2 regions of the Kitasatospora sp. NPDC028961 genome follow, and region 1 is predicted to be linked to the other one. Evidence: predicted binding sites of a transcription regulator. Region 1 holds the regulator's gene; the other holds the start of a gene.
What was found. Region 1 encodes HspR, which represses chaperone genes until heat shock. Its sites were predicted from a motif close to TTGAGNNNNNNNNNCTCAA; they were not measured.
Positions count from the first base shown of each region.

Region 2: a site for HspR is predicted at 2,251-2,269, ahead of lon (endopeptidase La). Genes of this name have one in related genera too.

Region 1 covers NZ_JBVHVO010000001.1:207,428-217,004, reverse strand. The annotation lists gene dnaK (molecular chaperone DnaK) at 26-1,864, shown strand; gene grpE (nucleotide exchange factor GrpE) at 1,861-2,481, shown strand; gene dnaJ (molecular chaperone DnaJ) at 2,647-3,795, shown strand; gene ACZ4UX_RS00950 (heat shock protein transcriptional repressor HspR) at 3,803-4,309, shown strand; gene ACZ4UX_RS00945 (helix-turn-helix domain-containing protein) at 4,522-5,511, shown strand; gene ACZ4UX_RS00940 (hypothetical protein) at 5,585-5,743, opposite strand; gene ACZ4UX_RS00935 (hypothetical protein) at 6,101-6,727, shown strand; gene ACZ4UX_RS00930 (helix-turn-helix transcriptional regulator) at 6,735-7,796, opposite strand; gene ACZ4UX_RS00925 (LuxR C-terminal-related transcriptional regulator) at 7,789-8,778, opposite strand; gene ACZ4UX_RS00920 (TDT family transporter) at 9,462-9,577, opposite strand, start outside.
Region 2 covers NZ_JBVHVO010000005.1:159,885-168,910, reverse strand. The annotation lists gene lon (endopeptidase La) at 1-2,228, opposite strand, end outside; gene ACZ4UX_RS13095 (rhomboid-like protein) at 2,392-3,150, opposite strand; gene ACZ4UX_RS13090 (response regulator transcription factor) at 3,726-4,463, shown strand; gene ACZ4UX_RS13085 (sensor histidine kinase) at 4,542-5,669, shown strand; gene ACZ4UX_RS13080 (multifunctional oxoglutarate decarboxylase/oxoglutarate dehydrogenase thiamine pyrophosphate-binding subunit/dihydrolipoyllysine-residue succinyltransferase subunit) at 6,006-9,026, shown strand, end outside.

The DNA.
Region 1 (9,577 bases):
CAACTCTTCCGTGGAGGTACCAACGATGGCACGCGCGGTCGGCATCGACCTCGGTACGACGAACTCGGTCGTCAGCGTCCTTGAGGGTGGCGAACCCACCGTCATCACGAACGCCGAGGGTGCGCGGACCACGCCGTCCGTCGTGGCCTTCGCCAAGAACGGCGAGGTGCTGGTCGGCGAGGTCGCCAAGCGCCAGGCGGTCACCAACGTCGACCGGACCATCCGCTCGGTCAAGCGCCACATGGGCACCGGGTGGAAGATCAACCTGGACGGCAAGGACTTCAACCCCCAGCAGATCAGCGCCTTCGTGCTGCAGAAGCTGAAGCGGGACGCCGAGGCCTACCTGGGCGAGACGGTCACCGACGCCGTCATCACCGTCCCGGCCTACTTCTCCGACTCGGAGCGCCAGGCGACCAAGGAGGCCGGTGAGATCGCGGGCCTCAACGTCCTGCGCATCGTCAACGAGCCCACCGCGGCCGCCCTGGCCTACGGCCTGGACAAGGACGACCAGACCATTCTGGTCTTCGACCTCGGCGGCGGCACCTTCGACGTGTCCCTGCTGGAGATCGGCGACGGGGTCGTCGAGGTGAAGGCCACCAACGGTGACAACCACCTCGGTGGTGACGACTGGGACCAGAAGGTCGTCGACCACCTGGTCAAGGTCTTCCAGGCCGGCCACGGCGTGGACCTGTCCAAGGACAAGATGGCCCTCCAGCGTCTGCGCGAGGCTGCCGAGAAGGCCAAGATCGAGCTGTCCTCGTCCTCCGAGACCTCGATCAACCTGCCCTACATCACGGCCTCCGCCGAGGGCCCGCTGCACCTGGACGAGAAGCTCACCCGCGCCCAGTTCCAGCAGCTGACCTCCGACCTGCTGGAGCGCTGCAAGGTCCCGTTCCACAACGTCATCAAGGACGCCGGCATCGCGCTGTCCGAGATCGACCACGTGGTCCTGGTCGGCGGCTCGACCCGGATGCCCGCCGTCGCCGAGCTCGTCCGCGAGCTGACCGGCGGCAAGGACGCCAACAAGGGCGTCAACCCGGACGAGGTCGTCGCGATCGGCGCCGCGCTCCAGGCCGGTGTCCTCAAGGGCGAGGTCAAGGACGTCCTGCTGCTCGACGTCACCCCGCTGTCCCTCGGCATCGAGACCAAGGGCGGCATCATGACCAAGCTGATCGAGCGCAACACCACGATCCCGACCAAGCGCTCGGAGATCTTCACCACGGCCGAGGACAACCAGCCGTCCGTGCAGATCCAGGTCTACCAGGGCGAGCGCGAGATCGCCGCGTACAACAAGAAGCTCGGCATGTTCGAGCTGACCGGTCTCCCGCCGGCCCCCCGCGGCCTGCCCCAGATCGAGGTCACCTTCGACATCGACGCCAACGGCATCATGCACGTCGGCGCCAAGGACCTCGGCACCGGCAAGGAGCAGAAGATGACCGTCACCGGCGGCTCCGCGCTGCCGAAGGACGACATCGAGCGCATGATGCGCGAGGCCGAGCAGTACGCGGAGGAGGACCACAAGCGCCGCGAGTCGGTCGAGACCCGCAACCAGGCCGAGCAGCTCGTCTACTCGACCGAGAAGTTCATCGCGGACAACGCGGAGAAGCTCCCGGCCGACGTCAAGACCGAGGTCGAGACCGCCATCGGCGAGCTCAAGGAGACCCTGAAGGGCGAGGACATCGCGGCCATCCGCGAGGCCTCCGAGAAGGTCTCCACCACCGCCCAGAAGCTCGGCCAGGCGCTCTACGCCAACGCCGACGCCGCCGGTGCCGCGCCGGCCGGTGACGCCGCCGGCGCCAAGGACGACGACGTCGTCGACGCCGAGATCGTGGACGACGAGAAGCCCAAGGGCGGTGCGGCATGACGGAGAAGCCGCAGGGTGCTGAGCCCGGCGACGACTCCGCCGCCGAGGAGGCCGTGATCGAGGCCGCCGAGGAGGCCGCGGCAGCCGGTGACACCACCGGTGCCGCGGGCGACGCCGCCGCCAAGCAGCTCGCCGAGCGGACCGCCGACCTCCAGCGCCTTCAGGCCGAGTACCAGAACTACCGCAAGCGGGTCGAGCGGGACCGTCTGACGGTCCGCGAGATCGCGGTCTCCAACATCCTGGAGTCCCTGATCCCGGTGCTGGACGACATCGGCCGGGCCCGCGAGCACGGCGAGGTGACGGGCGGGTTCAAGTCCGTCGCCGAGTCGCTGGAGACGGTCGTGGCCAAGCTGGGCCTCCAGCAGTTCGGCAAGGAGGGCGAGCCCTTCGACCCGACCATGCACGAGGCGCTGATGCACAGCTACTCCTCGGACGTCACCGAGGACACCTGCGTCCAGATCCTCCAGCCCGGCTACCGGATCGGCGAGCGGATCATCCGCCCGGCGATGGTGGCGGTCGCGGAGCCCCAGCCGGGCACCCAGACCACCTCCGCGCCGGACGCCGAGTCGGCGAAGTCCGCGGAGTCGGACAAGGCTGACGGTGGCGCGGACAGCTGACACCCCGTGCGCTGCGGAGTCGTACGCCGGCCAGTACGGCGGCCGGCTCCGCAGCGCCGTATCCGTTGACCCGGTTCCCCGCGGCGGGGAGTCCGGTGGATCCGTGGCCGGCGGGCCCACCCGCGCCGGATCCCTACCTGTTGACTCCGGGAGGTGGCGGCAGCCATGAGCGAGCGAGTGGAGAAGGACTACTACAAGGTCCTCGGCCTGCCCAAGGACGCCTCCGCCACCGAGATCAAGAAGACGTACCGCAAGCTGGCGCGCGAGTTCCACCCCGATGCGAACACGGGCGACGCCAAGGCCGAAGAGCGCTTCAAGGACATCTCCGAGGCCTATGACGTCCTGTCGGACGAGAAGCGCCGCAAGGAGTACGACGAGGCGCGCACGCTCTTCGCCAACGGCGGCTTCCGCTCCGGCGGGCCCGGCGGGGGCAGCTACAGCTTCGACTTCGGCGACCTCTTCAGCGGCAGCCAGGGCGGCGGCGCCGGCGGCGGCGGGATCGGCGACGTCTTCGGCGGCCTGTTCAACCGCGGCGGCCGGCAGGCCCAGCCGCGGCGCGGCGCGGACGTCGAGACCGAGGTGACGCTCTCCTTCGAGGAGGCGGTGGACGGCGCGACCGTTCCGCTGCGGATGACCAGCCAGGCCGCCTGCCGCACCTGCAGCGGCACCGGCGCCAAGGCCGGCACCACCCCGCGGGTCTGCCCGACCTGCGTCGGCGCCGGCACCGTCAGCCGGGGCCAGGGCGCCTTCGCGCTGTCCGAGCCGTGCCGGGACTGCCGCGGCCGCGGCATGATCGTCGACGACCCGTGCGCCGACTGCCACGGCAGCGGCCGGGCCAGTTCGGCCCGCACCATGCAGGTCCGGATCCCGGCCGGCGTCCAGGACGCCCAGCGCATCCGGCTGAAGGGCAAGGGCGCCCAGGGCGAGCGCGGCGGCCAGTCCGGCGACCTCTACGTCACCGTGCACGTCGACGCGCACCCGGTCTTCGGGCGCAAGGCCGACAACCTGACGGTGACCGTGCCGGTGACCTTCCCCGAAGCCGCTCTGGGCGGCACCATCGAGGTACCGACGCTCAACGGCCCCTCGGTGAAGCTCAGGCTGCCCCCGGGCAGCGCCAACGGCCTCACCCTGCGGGCCCGCGGCAAGGGCGCCACCCGCAAGGACGGCACCCGGGGCGACCTCCTGGTCACCGTGGAGGTCGTGGTGCCCCAGCACGTCACCGGCGACGCGCTGACGGCCCTGGAGCAGTACCGCGAGGCCACCGCCTCCGACGACCCGCGAGCCGCCCTCTTCAAGGCGGCGAAGGGAGCGTGACGACCAGATGACCCCCGACAGCGGCCCGATCGGGCCCGGCATCGGCGAAGGCCTGCCCGGCGGCGCCCCGCGTGCCCGCCGTGCGGCACCGCCGCCGCACTACGTCCTCACCGAGGACACCCCGGTCTACGTGATCTCGGTCGCCGCCGAGCTCTCCGGCCTGCACCCGCAGACCCTGCGCCAGTACGACCGGCTCGGCCTGGTCTGTCCCGACCGCACCGCGGGCCGCGGCCGCCGCTACTCCAGCCGCGACATCCAGCAGCTGCGCGAGGTGCAGCGGCTGTCCCAGGACGAGGGCATCAACCTCGCCGGCATCAAGCGGATCATCGAGCTGGAGAACCAGGTCACCGCGCTGCAGTCGCGGATCACCGAGCTGGTCGACTCGCTCGAAGGCGCCGCCTCCGCGCTCCAGCAGCGCGAGGCCGCCGTCCACGCCTCCTACCGGCGGGATCTCGTCCCCTACCAGCCGCCGAGCCAGTCCAGCGCCCTGGTCGTCTGGCGTCCCAAGCGGTAACCCCGCCACCACGGCACCCGCCGCCGGCTCCCTCCTGATCGGGGGGTGCCGGCGGCTCGGTCGTCTGTGAGAGAGTGCTGGACCGGAGCGTGCCCCTGGCAGGCAGAGCTGTCGGTGGCAGTCCTTACCGGCCGTGACCGCGACCTAGGATGCCTGGTACAACCGACTTTAGAACGTTGACTACTTGTCCGGTCGACGACAGGGAGCCGAAGATGAGTGGGCGAGAGCAGCCCGGTCCCGCAGGTGGCGGATCGCGAATACTGTCTGCCGACGCCCGCTCGCTCTATCTCAGGACCGTCCACGGCAACGGCCGGCTGACAATCGGCGCCGGCCCGGGCGAGACCGCCGCGCTCCGCGAGCTCATGGACCTCGGTCTGCTCATTCCGGACAGTGACGAACCCGGCTCGCTCATCGCGGTCGACCCGGCCCAGCTCTCCTTCAGCCTGAGCTCCGCCTGGCAGCGCCAGGCCCTCGACCTGCTGGCCCGCGCCGTCGCCCTGCCGGCCGATCTCAGCGAATTGGCCGACGCCTTTCACAGCCCCGACCAGTCGGGCGGCCCCATCGAATACGTCCAGGGCAAAGCGCTCATCAATCAGCGCCTCCAGCAATGCATGGCCACCGGGATGACCGAGGGCCTCGCCATGCAGCCGGGCGGCCCCCGCCCGCCCGAGCTGCTCGCCGCGGGAATGGAACGGGACCTCAAGAGCCTGCAGCAGGGCGCTTCGATGCGCACGATCTACAACGCGAGCACCCGATACCACCAGCCCACCCGCGAATACGTGTCCCGGCTGGCGAAGGAGGGTTATCAGTTTCGCACCCTGGACGAGCCCTATGCCCGCCTCATCATTGTCGACCGGCGGCTCGCGGTAATTCCGGTGGGCGATGACGACCTGGCCGCTTTCATCCACGATCCGGCGGTCATCAAATATCTCGTGGAAGAGGTATTCGAGCGGAACTGGGGCCGGGCGCTGGAGTTCGACGGCGACACCACCGTCCCGCAGCAGGTGGTCTCCCGGCTGCGTCAGACGATCATCGACCTGCTTCTTTCCGGTACGAACCATCGGGTCATCGCCCGCAGACTCGGCATCAGCGAGCGCACGCTGGCGCGACATATCGCCGAGATGCGGGAGGACTACAACGTCGACTCCCTGTTCCAGCTGGGCTACGTCCTCGGCCGGGCCGCGCAGCACCGGCCGGAGTGAGGGCCCCGAACGGCGGCGGGCGCCCGCGCCTGGAGCCTTTCGGCACTCGAACGTCCGCTATGACAGGGAGCGGTCAGCCCCAGTTCATGTCATTGGCGACGAGGTAAACGGCGGCCTTGGCGCGGGAATCCCCGGCACCTGCGTCCACCTGCGGCTGCGTACCGTTTGACAGGACGCAGACACCGGCCAAAGCTCCGGCCGCGATGGCAATCGGAAGCACGACCTTGCGCACAAGCCTGGACATACGGGACACCAGCCCACTCCCTTTCCGAAAGTTGCTCTAGCCGAACTAATAGCACTGGAGTCCACATGATGCCGCACGCCGAGTTGTGGTGTCACCTCCCCGTTGTCCCCCGGCGGCGTCATCTCCCTGCCAGGCAGCCAGATGACAGGGCAGAAACCTGGACGCGAGCGTGACCACTGATAGACGATCAGTTCGCCCCCGATGGTCCAGCACCAGGTCAAAAACCTGTTGCTGTACGGTCAATTCTTCGTCACCACAGGGCACTGGATCCACCTGAAGCAGCAACTACTCTCAACGCCTGCCGGCACCGTCCCCCAATCCGGTCGGCCTTCCCCCGGAGTCGACATGACCGAGCCCTACCTGCGTCACCACGACAGCCAGGCCCCCGAGGGCCGGCGTGCACGTGTGTTCCTGGCCGCGCCGCTGATGCGGTTGACCGGCCCCGCGGACAGCGTGGTGACCCTGGCCAGCCGGACGCGGCTGACGACACTTCGCACCACGCTCCTGCGCAGCGGTGCCGCCGTGTACAGCGCCCACCACAGTGACGCCTGGACGATCGCCGGCCGGGCCCCCGAGCCCCGGGTGCCGTCGGACTTCCGGGCCCTGCAGTCCGCCGACCTGGTCTTCGCCTACGTCGGTGCGCCGCTCTCCGCCGGTGTGAGCCTGGAACTGGGCTGGGCGTCGGCGCTGCGCAAGCCGATCGTCCTGCTGGTGGACGAGGCGATCACGCACAACCCGCTGATCGCCACCATCGAGCAGGTCGCCCCGGTGCTGCCGCTGGTCTTCGACGACACCTGGTCGCAGGAGGCCCTCCACCACACCGTGGAGACCGCCCTCGACTGGGCCGGCATGGCGCTCTCGCTGCGCGAGGGTTTCTGGACCGCCCCCGGCGACCAGTTCAGCATCCCGCGCCAGCAGCCCCCGGTGGTCGGTCCGACCGGCTACTGGCCGACCGGCGCGGCGACCGGCTGACCCCGGCTCACCCATCGGACTCCCCCGGCCGGGCTCCCCGCATCTGCCAGCCGAGCTGGAAGAGCGTCTCCGCGTCGTAGAGCTCGCGCAGACGCGAGATGTGACCGGCCACCGTCCGCTCGCTCAGCCCCAGCCGGCCCGCGATCGTCCGCTGCGTCAGCCCCTGCGACAGCAGCCGGCCGATCTGGTCGTGCACCACCGGCTCGGTGGCGCCGGCGGCCAGCGCCGACCAGTTCACCCCCTCCGCCTGGCGCCACTGCTGCTCGAACACGTCCACCAGGAAGGCGACCGTCGCGGAGTCCTCCACCAGGGCCGCGCTGGTGTTGTCCGGCGCGGCCGGGATCAGCGCCACCCTGCGATCGAAGATCAGCACCCGCCTGAACGGCGCGGCCAGGGTGCGGATCGGGCTGCCGAGCCGGGCCGACGCCGCCGCGTACTCGACCGTCGGCGCGTCGAGGCGGGCGCTCGCCTCGTAGATCGTGCGCATGGTGCCGCCGCGGGCGAGGTAGCGGCGGGTGTGCTCCAGCGCGTCCCGCATGTGGGCGGCCGGCCGGGCGCCGCCGGGCTGGGCCGCCCAGGCCTCGCGGTGGTGCTCGTCGGCGAGCTGTGAGATCAGGTGGCGGATCTGCCCCATGCCGGTGATCCGCCGGGCGCCGCCGGTGCGGTCCTCCCGGCCGGGCGCGGCGTCGTAGGCCTTCGTCAGGTCGTCGATCAGCTCCGGGACGAGCGCCGCCCGGGCCAGCAGGCGCGCCCCCTCCTCGCGCAGCCCGGCCCCGATCCGCTCCCCGACGGCACGCGGGTTCACCACGCTGTACACGCCGTCCGCGTAGCGCGGTGTGAGCAGCCCGACGTCGGTCAGCTGCCGGACCGACCGGGCGTCCTGGGCGCTCACCTCGGCGATCGGCAGCCGGCCGCCCTCGCGCAGGATGGTCCGGTACAGCTCGCGGGCGTCGGCGTCCGGCAGCGGGGCCTCGGTCATCGCGGCATCGGTCATCGCGGCATCGGTCATCGCGGCGTCGGTCATCGCGGCGTCGGTCATCGCGGCCTCGGTCATCGCGGCGTCAGTCATCGCGGCCGCCCCGCATCAGCCAGCCGAGCTGGAACAGGGTCTGTGCGCCGTGGCGCTCGCGCAGCCGGGAGATGTGCGCGGCCACGGTGCGCTCGCTGAGGCCCAGCCGGGTGGCGACGGTGCGCTGGGTGAGGCCCTTGGCGAGCAGCCGGCCGACCCGGTCGGGGGCCTCCTGCGCGACGCCCCGGGCGAGGGTGCCGGCCCAGTCGGTGGGGTCGGCCCGGGCCCAGTCGCGTTCGAAGGCGCCGACCAGGAAGGCGATCGCGGCCGGGTCGGAGATGAAGGCGGCGGTGCTGTGGTCCTCGTTGGCGGAGATCACCGCGACCGAGCGGTCGAAGACGAACAGGCGCTGGAACGGCTCGTCCAGGATCCGGATCTGCGAGCCGTGCCGGGTGACCTCGTCCGCGTAGGCGAGCGCGGCCGGGTCGGAGACCGCGACCGGCTGGTAGACGGTGCGCAGCGAGCAGCCGCGCTGCAGCAGCCGGAGGTCCTGGAGGAGCGCGATCTTCAGGGCGTCGGCCGGGCGGTGGCCCGGCTGGGCGGTGAGGACCTCCGTCCGGCAGTCGGCGACCAGTTGGGAGATGCGCTGGCGGATGTGGACGTGGCCCTCGATGTAGACGGCGCCGCCGGAGCGCTCGGGCGGGCGGGGCATCGCGTCGTACGCCCGGGTGAGGGTGTCCAGCGCGCCGGGCAGGTTCTCGGCGCGGACCAGCAGCCGGGTGGCCTCGCTGCGCAGTTCGGCGCCGAGCCGGTCGCTGACCGAGCGCGGGCTGACGGCGGTGTAGCAGGCGTCCATCGGGTTGGGCATCAGCAGGCCGATGTCGACCAGGAGCCGCAGCGCGGCCCGGTCGGACTCGGGGACGTCGGCGGCGGGGACGCGGCCGCCACGGGCGAGGACGGCCAGGTAGAGCTGCCGGGCCGCCTCGTCGGGCTCACCGCCCGGCGCGCTGGTGCCCGGGGCGGCCGTCGGATCCGCCGTCACCTCGAACACTCCCTGCCGGATGGGTCTCGGATCTGCCTGTGCCGCGCGTGCCCCCCGCACGGGTCGATCGTGGTCGCGGTACCGCGCGCCGCACGCGATCACGGTACTGCCGACCGGCGGACCCCCGGGGACCGGGTGCCGTCGCACACGGGTTTCCCGGGGGTCGCCGGTAGCACGCCAATCCCAGGGCGCTCCCGGCGAGGCGGAGCAGCAACGCCTCGCCGGTTCCGGTCCCGGGGACCATCACCACACATGGCGTCCCGGCCGGCGCTCTTCCCCCCGACATGCAGGTACGGACGTACCTCTCGCATCCAGTATCGAAGAGCAAGTCACCACCATCGGGCTGCGATCGCCCGGACGGCTTGGCGTGTCTCCACCATCACAGCGTGACGGCCGGTGAACAAGTGCCGCCCGACTGCATGTTTTCGCAATTGCAGGAACCTGCACCGTGAATCCGTGGCGGCCCCCGGGCGGACCACCGGGGTCGGGGAAGGAAGGCCAGGTCAGGGCGATGGCGGGGCGGGCGGCGACCGTCCGTTCAGTCGGCTGCGGAGCGGGGCGCTCCGAATCCGGACTGCCCCATCGGGCAGCCTTCGCCGATCCTGCACGATCCCTTCACAGAATCCCCCTCCACGCTCCGGTCACCTATCGTGACCGCTCTTGCCGCTACCGTGACGGCTCTGCTAGCGGGCCAGCAGCCTGCCGCCGGCCAGCCCGGCCGCGGTGCCGCCGGCCGCCACGGCCCAGGCGGCGGCCAGCAGGACGAAGAGCCCGGCCGCGAGGCCGGTGAACCCGGCGA
Region 2 (9,026 bases), on a different contig from region 1:
GCGGCGAGCAGCTTCTGCTTCACCCCGCCGATCGGCAGCACCCGCCCGGTCAGCGACACCTCACCCGTCATCGCCACGTCCGTGCGCACCCGGCGGCCGGAGAGCAGCGAGGCCAGGGCGGTGGTCATGGTGATGCCGGCGCTCGGCCCGTCCTTGGGGACGGCCCCGGCGGGGACGTGCAGGTGCACGCCCCGGTCGCGCAGCGAGGTGACCGGCAGCTCCAGCTCGGCGCCGCGCGAGCGCAGGTAGGAGAGCGCGATGTGCGCGGACTCCTTCATCACGTCGCCCAGCTGCCCGGTGAGGGTGAGCCCGGTGCCGCCCGTCTCGGCGTCCGCCAGCGAGGCCTCGATGTACAGCACGTCGCCGCCGGCGCCCGTCACCGCCAGGCCGGTCGCCACACCCGGTACGGCGGTCCGCCGCTCGGCGGGCTCCTGGGCCGCCTCCGGGACGTGGTGGGGCCGGCCGATCAGCGCGCGCAGCTCGCCCGCGCCGATCGCGGCGGGCAGCTCGCGCTCGCCCAGCTCGGACTGCGCGGCGATCTTGCGCAGCACCCGGGCGATCGAGCGTTCGAGGGTGCGGACGCCGGCCTCGCGGGTGTACTCCCCGGCGAGCTTGCGCAGCGCCTCCTCCTCGACGGAGACCTCCGCGCTCGTCAGTCCGGCCTTCTCCAGCTGGCGCGGGAGCAGGTGGTCCCGGGCGATGACGACCTTCTCGTCCTCGGTGTAGCCGTCCAGCCGGACCAGCTCCATCCGGTCGAGCAGCGCCTCCGGGATGGCCTCCAGCACGTTGGCGGTGGCGAGGAAGACCACGTCCGAGAGGTCCAGCTCGACCTCCAGGTAGTGGTCCCGGAAGGTGTGGTTCTGCGCCGGGTCCAGCACCTCCAGCAGGGCGGCCGCCGGGTCCCCCCGGTAGTCGGAGCCGACCTTGTCGATCTCGTCGAGCAGGACGACCGGGTTCATCGAGCCGGCCTCCTTGATCGCGCGCACCAGGCGACCGGGCAGCGCGCCGACGTAGGTGCGCCGGTGGCCGCGGATCTCCGCCTCGTCCCGGACGCCGCCGAGCGCCACCCGGACGAAGGTGCGGCCCATCGCCCTGGCCACCGACTCGCCCAGCGAGGTCTTGCCGACGCCGGGCGGGCCGACCAGCGCCAGCACCGCACCGCCGCGGCGGCCGCCGACCAGGCCGAGCCCCTGGTCGGCCCGGCGCTTGCGGACGGCCAGGTACTCGACGATCCGGTCCTTGACGTCCCCGAGGCCGGAGTGGTCCGCGTCCAGCACGGCCCGGGCGCCGGCGATGTCGTAGGCGTCCTCGGTGCGCTCGTTCCAGGGCAGCTCCAGGACGGTGTCCAGCCAGGTGCGGATCCAGGAGCCCTCGGGCGACTGGTCGGACGCCCGCTCCAGCTTGTCGACCTCCTTCAGCGCGGCCTCGCGGACCTTCCCGGGCAGGTCGGCGGCCTCGACCCGGGCGCGGTAGTCGCCCTCCTCGTCGGCCGGGTCGCCGTTCAGCTCGGCCAGCTCCTTGCGGACGGCCTCCAGCTGGCGGCGGAGCAGGAACTCCTTCTGCTGCTTGGCCACGCCCTCCTCGACGTCCTTGCGGATGGTGTCGTTGACCTCCTCCTCGGCGAGGTGGTCGCGCAGCAGGGTGAGGGCGTACTCCAGGCGAGCCACCTGGTCGGCCTCCAGCAGCACCTTGAGCTTCTGCTCCGCGGTGACGAAGGACGCGTAGCCGATGTTGTCGGCCAGCTCGCCGACGCCCTCGATCTGGGCCACCCGGTCGACGATCTGCCAGGCGCCGCGCTTGCGCAGCCACTGGGTGGAGAGCGCCTTGTACTCCCTGACCAGCTCGGCGGCGCGGCCGGCCACCGGCGTGCCCTCCGAGGACTCCCGGAACGGCGTGGTCTCCACCCAGAGCGCGGCACCGGGCCCGGTGGTACCGACGCCGATCCGGACCCGGCGCACGGCGCGGACCAGCGCGGCCGGCTCCCCGTCGGCCAGCCGCCCGACCTGCTCGACGGTGGCGAGGGTGCCGACCGCCGCGTACGAGCCGTCCACCCGCGGCACCAGCAGCACCTGGGGCTTGCCGGCGCCGGCGGCCGCGGCCCGCGCGGCCTCGACCGCGGCACGCACCTCGGTGTCCTTGAGGTCCAGCGGGACGACCATGCCCGGGAGCACGACCTCGTCGTCGAGCGGCAGTACGGGCAGGGTGAGCGGAGTGGACGTCGATGCCATGATCTCTCCCCAGTCAGCGAAGTTGAGTTGACCTGACTAAGGTTTCGCAGCGATGGAATGTTCCCCCCGCCCTGTTCGCCGGGAGCGAACAAGGAGGGGTCCGGGAAAGGGTGTCAAAAACGCCTCGCGGGGGCGCGCGCCACCCCCCGGGAGCACCCGGCAGTTACGCGCGGTCCAGCAGGGCGGTCGCCCCCTGGGCCTGCGCCGGGCCCGTGGCGCCGACGGCCGCCGCCTCCGGGCGCCGCCACCGGGGGCCGGGCCCGTTCCGCAGCCAGCGCCAGAGCGCGACCCCGGTCAGCAGCGCCACCGGGTGGCCGACCCCGGTCACCAGGTCCCGGTCGCCGGCGATCTGCTCGGCGACCAGGACGGCGGCGCCGCCGAGCGCGAGCAGCCGCCCGTGCGGCGGCAGCAGCCCGGCCAGCGCACCGAGACTGACCAGCACGCCGTAGCTGACCCCGATGTCCAGGCAGTCCAGCGCGCGGGGCTCCATCCGGCCGGTCGCCACGGCGGTGATCACCACCGACTGGGAGAGCACCGTCGCCGTGACGTGCCCGATCCCGAAGACCGCCGCGGCCCGGACGGCGCCCACCCGGCGCTCCAGCGGCGCGACGGTGAAGGCGAAGGCCCAGAGGTAGGGCATCCAGATCGTCCCGGACACCCAGAAGCCGCTGAACAGCAGGGCGCGCAGCGGGTGGTGGACCAGGTTGTGCCCGTCCGAACTGGAGGCCTCCTGCAGCCGGAGCACGAGGTCCGGGTCGGCCAGCCCGGCGAAGGTGGTGGTGGCCACGACCACGGCGAGGTAGCCGAGCGCGAAGGGGTTGCGCCGGGGCGTCGGCACCCGGGCGAGCACCCAGACGGCCAGACCGGCCCGCAGGCCGAACCGGAGCATCCCGTACGGCGGCCCCGGACGCGGCCCGCTCACCACAGCGTTCCTCCGCAGCTCCGCCATGCCGCCTCCGCTCCAGACCCGCAGCCTCCGGCCCCCGTCCGGTGCTCAACGTACCGGCGCGCGCCGGAAATCCCACCTGTGCGACTTGTCGTGACCACGGTACTTCGGGGTCCTGGGAGCCAGCTGGGAATACCCCGTGAACATCATGTGGCGCGCGACTCCAGGATTGGTACAGACCTGCACTCCGTCTACGCACGAGTAGCGGCTCTGACCGGCGGCTTGTCGCCAACTGGAGTGCATACGTACCGTTACGCAGTGAAAAATCGGCGGGTAAGGTACTGGCCCGTGCCCACTTCCGAGTGGGTCCGACGGGCGGCCGGACGGCCGGCCCACGGGCCGGAAACATCCGGTCCACCTGCCGGGAAGCACCGGGTGTCCGTACGCTGCGAAGTGTGCGGGAGCGGTGGGCAGTCCACACCTGTCCTCCGACTCCGCACGCGCTACGGGACGGCGGACCCGGCACAGTCCACGACGGAACAAGACTACGAGCGGAGCCTCGCCATCCCCACAGGTGGCCGGCCCGCAGCCCTGGGGGCGGTGGCGTGACCGTGACAGAAATTCAGCAGGACAACCAGAACAGCGGCGGCACGGTGAGCAGCCAGCGCAGAGTGCTGGTGGTGGAGGACGAGCCCACGATCGCCGAGTCGATCGCGGCCCGGCTGGGCGCGGAGGGCTTCAAGGTCGCCGTGGCCCACGACGGCCCGGGCGCGGTCGACGGGTTCCACACCTGGCAGCCCGACCTGGTCGTGCTCGACATCATGCTGCCCGGCTTCGACGGCCTTGAGGTGTGCCGCCGGATCCAGGCCCAACGCCCGGTACCGGTCCTGATGCTGACCGCGCGTGACGACGAGACGGACCTCCTGGTCGGTCTCGGCGTGGGCGCCGACGACTACATGACCAAGCCGTTCTCCATGCGGGAGCTGGCGGCCCGGGTCAACGTCCTGCTGCGCCGCGTCGAGCGCGCCCAGCAGGCGGCCCGCACACCGGCGCTCGGCTCGCTGCGCTTCGGCGAGTTGGAGATCGACCACGTGCAGCGCCGGGTCCGGCTGGCCTCGGGCGACGTCCACCTGACGCCGACCGAGTTCGACCTGCTCGCCTGCCTGGCCGCACAGCCGCGGGCGGTACTCACCCGCGAGCAACTGCTGGCCGAGGTCTGGGACTGGACGGACGCGTCCGGCACCCGCACCGTGGACAGCCACGTCAAGGCGCTGCGCCGGAAGATCGGCGCCAGCTGGATCCGCACCGTCCACGGGGTCGGCTACGCGCTGGAGGCCCCGCTCTCCTAGCGGCGCCTCGGGCACCGGGCCTCCGGGGGGCCCGTGTCCCGAACCGCCGCGCGGACCCGCGGGGATCACAGGGGACCAATGACCTTTCCACAGCAACGCAACGGCGACGCCGACGGCGCCCGGCCCACGCTGGCCGCCCGCGCCGCCCACCGGGTGTGGGCCGACATCCGGCCGCTCGACCCGGTCCGCTCGATCAAGGGCAAGCTCGCCCTCCTGGTGATCGTCTCGGTCTTCCTCGCCACCGGCATGGTCGTGGTGGCGATCCGCTCCGAGACGCAGATCCGGATCATCATGGTCTTCTCCATGATCGCTTCGCTGCTCTTCATGCAGTTCCTCGCGCACGGGTTGACCGCCCCGCTGCGCGACATGACCGCCGCCGCCCGCGCGATGGCCTCCGGCGACTACAGCCGCCGGGTCGAGGTGAGCTCCCGGGACGAGATCGGCGAGCTGGCGGCCACCTTCAACCACATGGCGGCCGACCTGGAGGCCGCCGACCGGCACCGCCGGGAGCTTGTCGCCAACGTCTCCCACGAGCTGCGCACGCCCATCGCCGCGCTGCGCGCCGTGCTGGAGAACGTGGTGGACGGCGTGGTCCAGCCCAATCCCGCGACCCTGGGCGCCGCCCTGGAGCAGACCGAACGGCTCGGCCGGCTGGTCACCCACCTGCTCGACCTGTCCAAGATCGACGACGGGGTGGTGGACCTGGACGCGCGCCCCTTCGAGGTGCGCGAGTTCCTGGACGGCGTGCTGCGCGGCGTCACCGTGGACGGCGCGACGGCCGGCGGGGCCTTCTCCCGGCGCGGGGACGTCCGGCTGGCCCTGGAGGTCAGCCCGGCCGGCCTGACCGGCGTGGCGGACACCGAGCGGCTCCACCAGGTGGTCGCCAACCTGGTCGACAACGCCTGCAAGCACTCCCCGCCCGGCGGCACCGTCACGGTCCGGGCCCGGCCCGGCGGCGAGCCCGGCGCGCTGCTGCTGGAGGTCGAGGACGAGGGGCCGGGCATCCCGGCGGCCGACCGCACCCGGGTCTTCGAGCGGTTCAGCCGCAGCGGCACCGCCACCGCCCAGGGGCCCGGCTCCGACGGCGGCACCGGGCTGGGGCTGGCCATCGCCCGCTGGGCGGTGGACCTGCACGGCGGGCGGATCGAGGTGGCGGAGGCCTCCCCCGGCTGCCGGATCGAGGTCCGGCTGCCCGGCCCGCGGTAGCGCCCGCCCGGGGTCCGCTCGGCGGCCCCGGGCACCCGCCCGCGTCGATCGGACGTCGCCCGCATGTCACAGAAGCGACACAGACGTGGACGGACGATCCAGGTGGCTCCGGACTATGATTTGTCCGGTTTCATCCATATATAGCGGCTGATCGGAAGCGATCGCTTCCCATCCGAGGCGGCTTTCTAACGCACATTTTCAGCCAACCTGCAGGTCAGGACTGTGATCTGGGCGACGCCTGAGCCCTGGGGACTGCGCGATCACTGGTCAGGGGCGTAGCCTTAATCCCCGCTGTCCAAACATCCCAAAAGGAAGCGGAAGAGGGCGGTTGCCGCCGTGTCGCCACAGTCCCAAGAAACCCCCAACAGCTCGGCAAGCTCCACTGGCTTCGGCCCCAATGAGTGGCTCGTCGACGAGATCTACCAGCAGTACCTCCAGGACCCGAACTCGGTCGACCGAGCCTGGTGGGACTTTTTCGCCGACTACAAGCCCGGTACCGAGGTGACCCCAGTGACCCAGGCCGCGACCCAGGTCGGCCCCACGCCGACCCCCGTTGCCGCCCCCGCGCCCGCCGCTGCTGCTCCGGCCGCGCCCGCCCCCGCCGCACCGGCCGCGCCAGCGCCCGCCGCCGCGGCCCCGGCGCCCGCGCCCCTCGCCGCAGCTCCTGCCGCGCCCCCGGCCCCGAAGGCCGCCGCTCCGGCGCCGGCCGCGCCCGCCGAGACCGGCCCCGAGCTGGTCCAGCTCCGCGGCCCCTCCAAGGCGGTGGCGACCAACATGGACGCCTCGCTGGAGGTGCCCACGGCGACCTCCGTGCGCGCCGTGCCGGCCAAGCTGTTGATCGACAACCGCATCGTCATCAACAACCACCTGCAGCGCGCCCGCGGTGGCAAGGTCTCCTTCACGCACCTGATCGGTTACGCCCTGGTCCAGGCCATCAAGGCCTCGCCGGGCATGAACCACAGCTACCAGGTGAAGGACGGCAAGTCGTACCTGGTCAAGCCCGAGCACGTGAACCTGGGCCTGGCCATCGACCTGGTGAAGCCGAACGGCGACCGCCAGCTCGTGGTCGCGGCGATCAAGAAGGCCGAGACCCTCGACTTCTTCGGCTTCTGGCAGGCCTACGAGGACATCGTCCGCCGGGCCCGCGCCAACAAGCTGACCATGGACGACTTCACCGGCGTCACGGTCTCGCTGACCAACCCCGGCGGCATCGGCACCGTGCACTCCGTGCCGCGCCTGATGCAGAACCAGGGCACCATCGTCGGCGTCGGCGCCATGGAGTACCCGGCCGAGTTCCAGGGCTCCGCCCCGGAGACGCTGTCCCGGCTGGGCGTCTCCAAGATCATGACGCTGACCTCGACCTACGACCACCGCGTCATCCAGGGCGCGGCGTCCGGCGAGTTCCTGCGCGAGATCCACCGGCTGCTGCTGGGCGAGAACGGCTTCTACGACGAGATCTTCGAGTCGCTGCGGATCCCGTACGAGCCGGTCCGCTGGGCCACCGACGTGGCCACCACGCACGACGACGAGGTCAACAAGACCGCCCGCGTCATCGAGCTGATCCACTCCTACCGGGTCCGCGGCCACCTCATGGCCGACACCGACCCGCTGGAGTACAAGCAGCGCAAGCACCCCGACCTCGACGTCACCACGCACGGCCTCACCCTGTGGGACCTGGAGCGCGAGTTCGCGGTCGGCGGCTTCGGCGGCCAGCGGATGATGAAGCTGCGCGACATCCTCGGCCTGCTGCGCAACACGTACTGCCGCACGGTCGGCATCGAGTACATGCACATCCAGGACCCGACGCAGCGCAAGTGGCTGCAGGAGCGCCTGGAGAAGCCGTACACCAAGCCGGAGCGCGAGGAGCAGCTGCGCATCCTGCGCCGGCTGAACTCGGCCGAGGCCTTCGAGACCTTCCTGCAGACCAAGTACGTCGGGCAGAAGCGCTTCTCGCTGGAGGGCGGCGAGTCGCTCATCCCGCTGCTGGACGCGACCATCGACTCGGCGGCCGAGCACCGCCTGGACGAGGCCGTCATCGGCATGGCCCACCGCGGCCGCCTCAACGTGCTGGCCAACATCGTCGGCAAGCCGTACGGCAAGATCTTCGGCGAGTTCGAGGGCAACCTCGACCCGAAGTCGATGCACGGCTCCGGCGACGTGAAGTACCACCTCGGCTCCGAGGGCACCTTCACCGGCCTGGACGGCGAGACCATCAAGGTCTCGCTCGCCGCGAACCCCTCCCACCTGGAGGCCGTGGACCCGGTCGTCGAGGGCATCGCCCGCGCCAAGCAGGACATCCTGGACCAGGGCGGCACCACCTTCCCGGTGCTGCCGATCCAGATCCACGGCGACGCGGCCTTCGCCGGCCAGGGCGTCGTCGCGGAGACCCTGAACATGTCGCAGCTGCGCGGCTACCGCACCGGCGGCACCGTGCACGTCGTGGTCAACAACCAGGTCGGCTTCACCGCCGCGCCCGCGAGCAGCCGCTCGTCGATGTACTGCACCGACGTGGCCCGCATGATCGAGGCGCCGATCTTCCACGTGAACGGCGACGACCCGGAGGCCGTGGTCCGCGTCGCGCGGCTCGCCTTCGAGTTCCGTCAGGCGTTCCACAAGGACGTCGTGATCGACCTCATCTGCTACCGCCGCCGCGGTCACAACGAGGCCGACAACCCGTCGTTCACCCAGCCGCTGATGTACGACCTGATCGACAAGAAGCGCTCGGTGCGCAAGCTGTACACCGAGGGCCTGATCGGTCGCGGCGACATCACCATGGAAGAGGCGGAGCAGGCGCTCCAGGACTTCCAGGGCCAGCTGGAGAAGGTCTTCGCCGAGGTCCGCGACGCCGCCCAGACGCCGGCCCCGGCCTCCAACGGCAAGCCGCAGGCGGACTTCCCGGTCAACATCCAGACCGGCATCTCCCAGGAGATGGTGAAGAGGATCGCCGCCTCGCAGGTCAACCTGCCGGACTGGCTGACCGTCCACCCGCGCCTGCTGCCGCAGCTGCAGCGCCGGGCCGCCTCGGTCGAGGACAACACCATCGACTGGGCGATGGGCGAGACCCTCGCCATCGGCTCGCTGCTGATGGAGGGCCACCCCGTCCGCCTCGCCGGCCAGGACAGCCGCCGCGGCACCTTCGGCCAGCGCCACGCGGTGCTCATCGACCGGGTCTCCGGCGAGGACTACACCCCGCTGCTGTACCTGACCGAGGACCAGGCCCGCTACACCGTGTACGACAGCCTGCTGTCCGAGTACGCGGCGATGGGCTTCGAGTACGGCTACTCGCTGACGCGGCCGAACTCGCTGGTCATGTGGGAGGCGCAGTTCGGCGACTTCGTCAACGGCGCGCAGACCGTG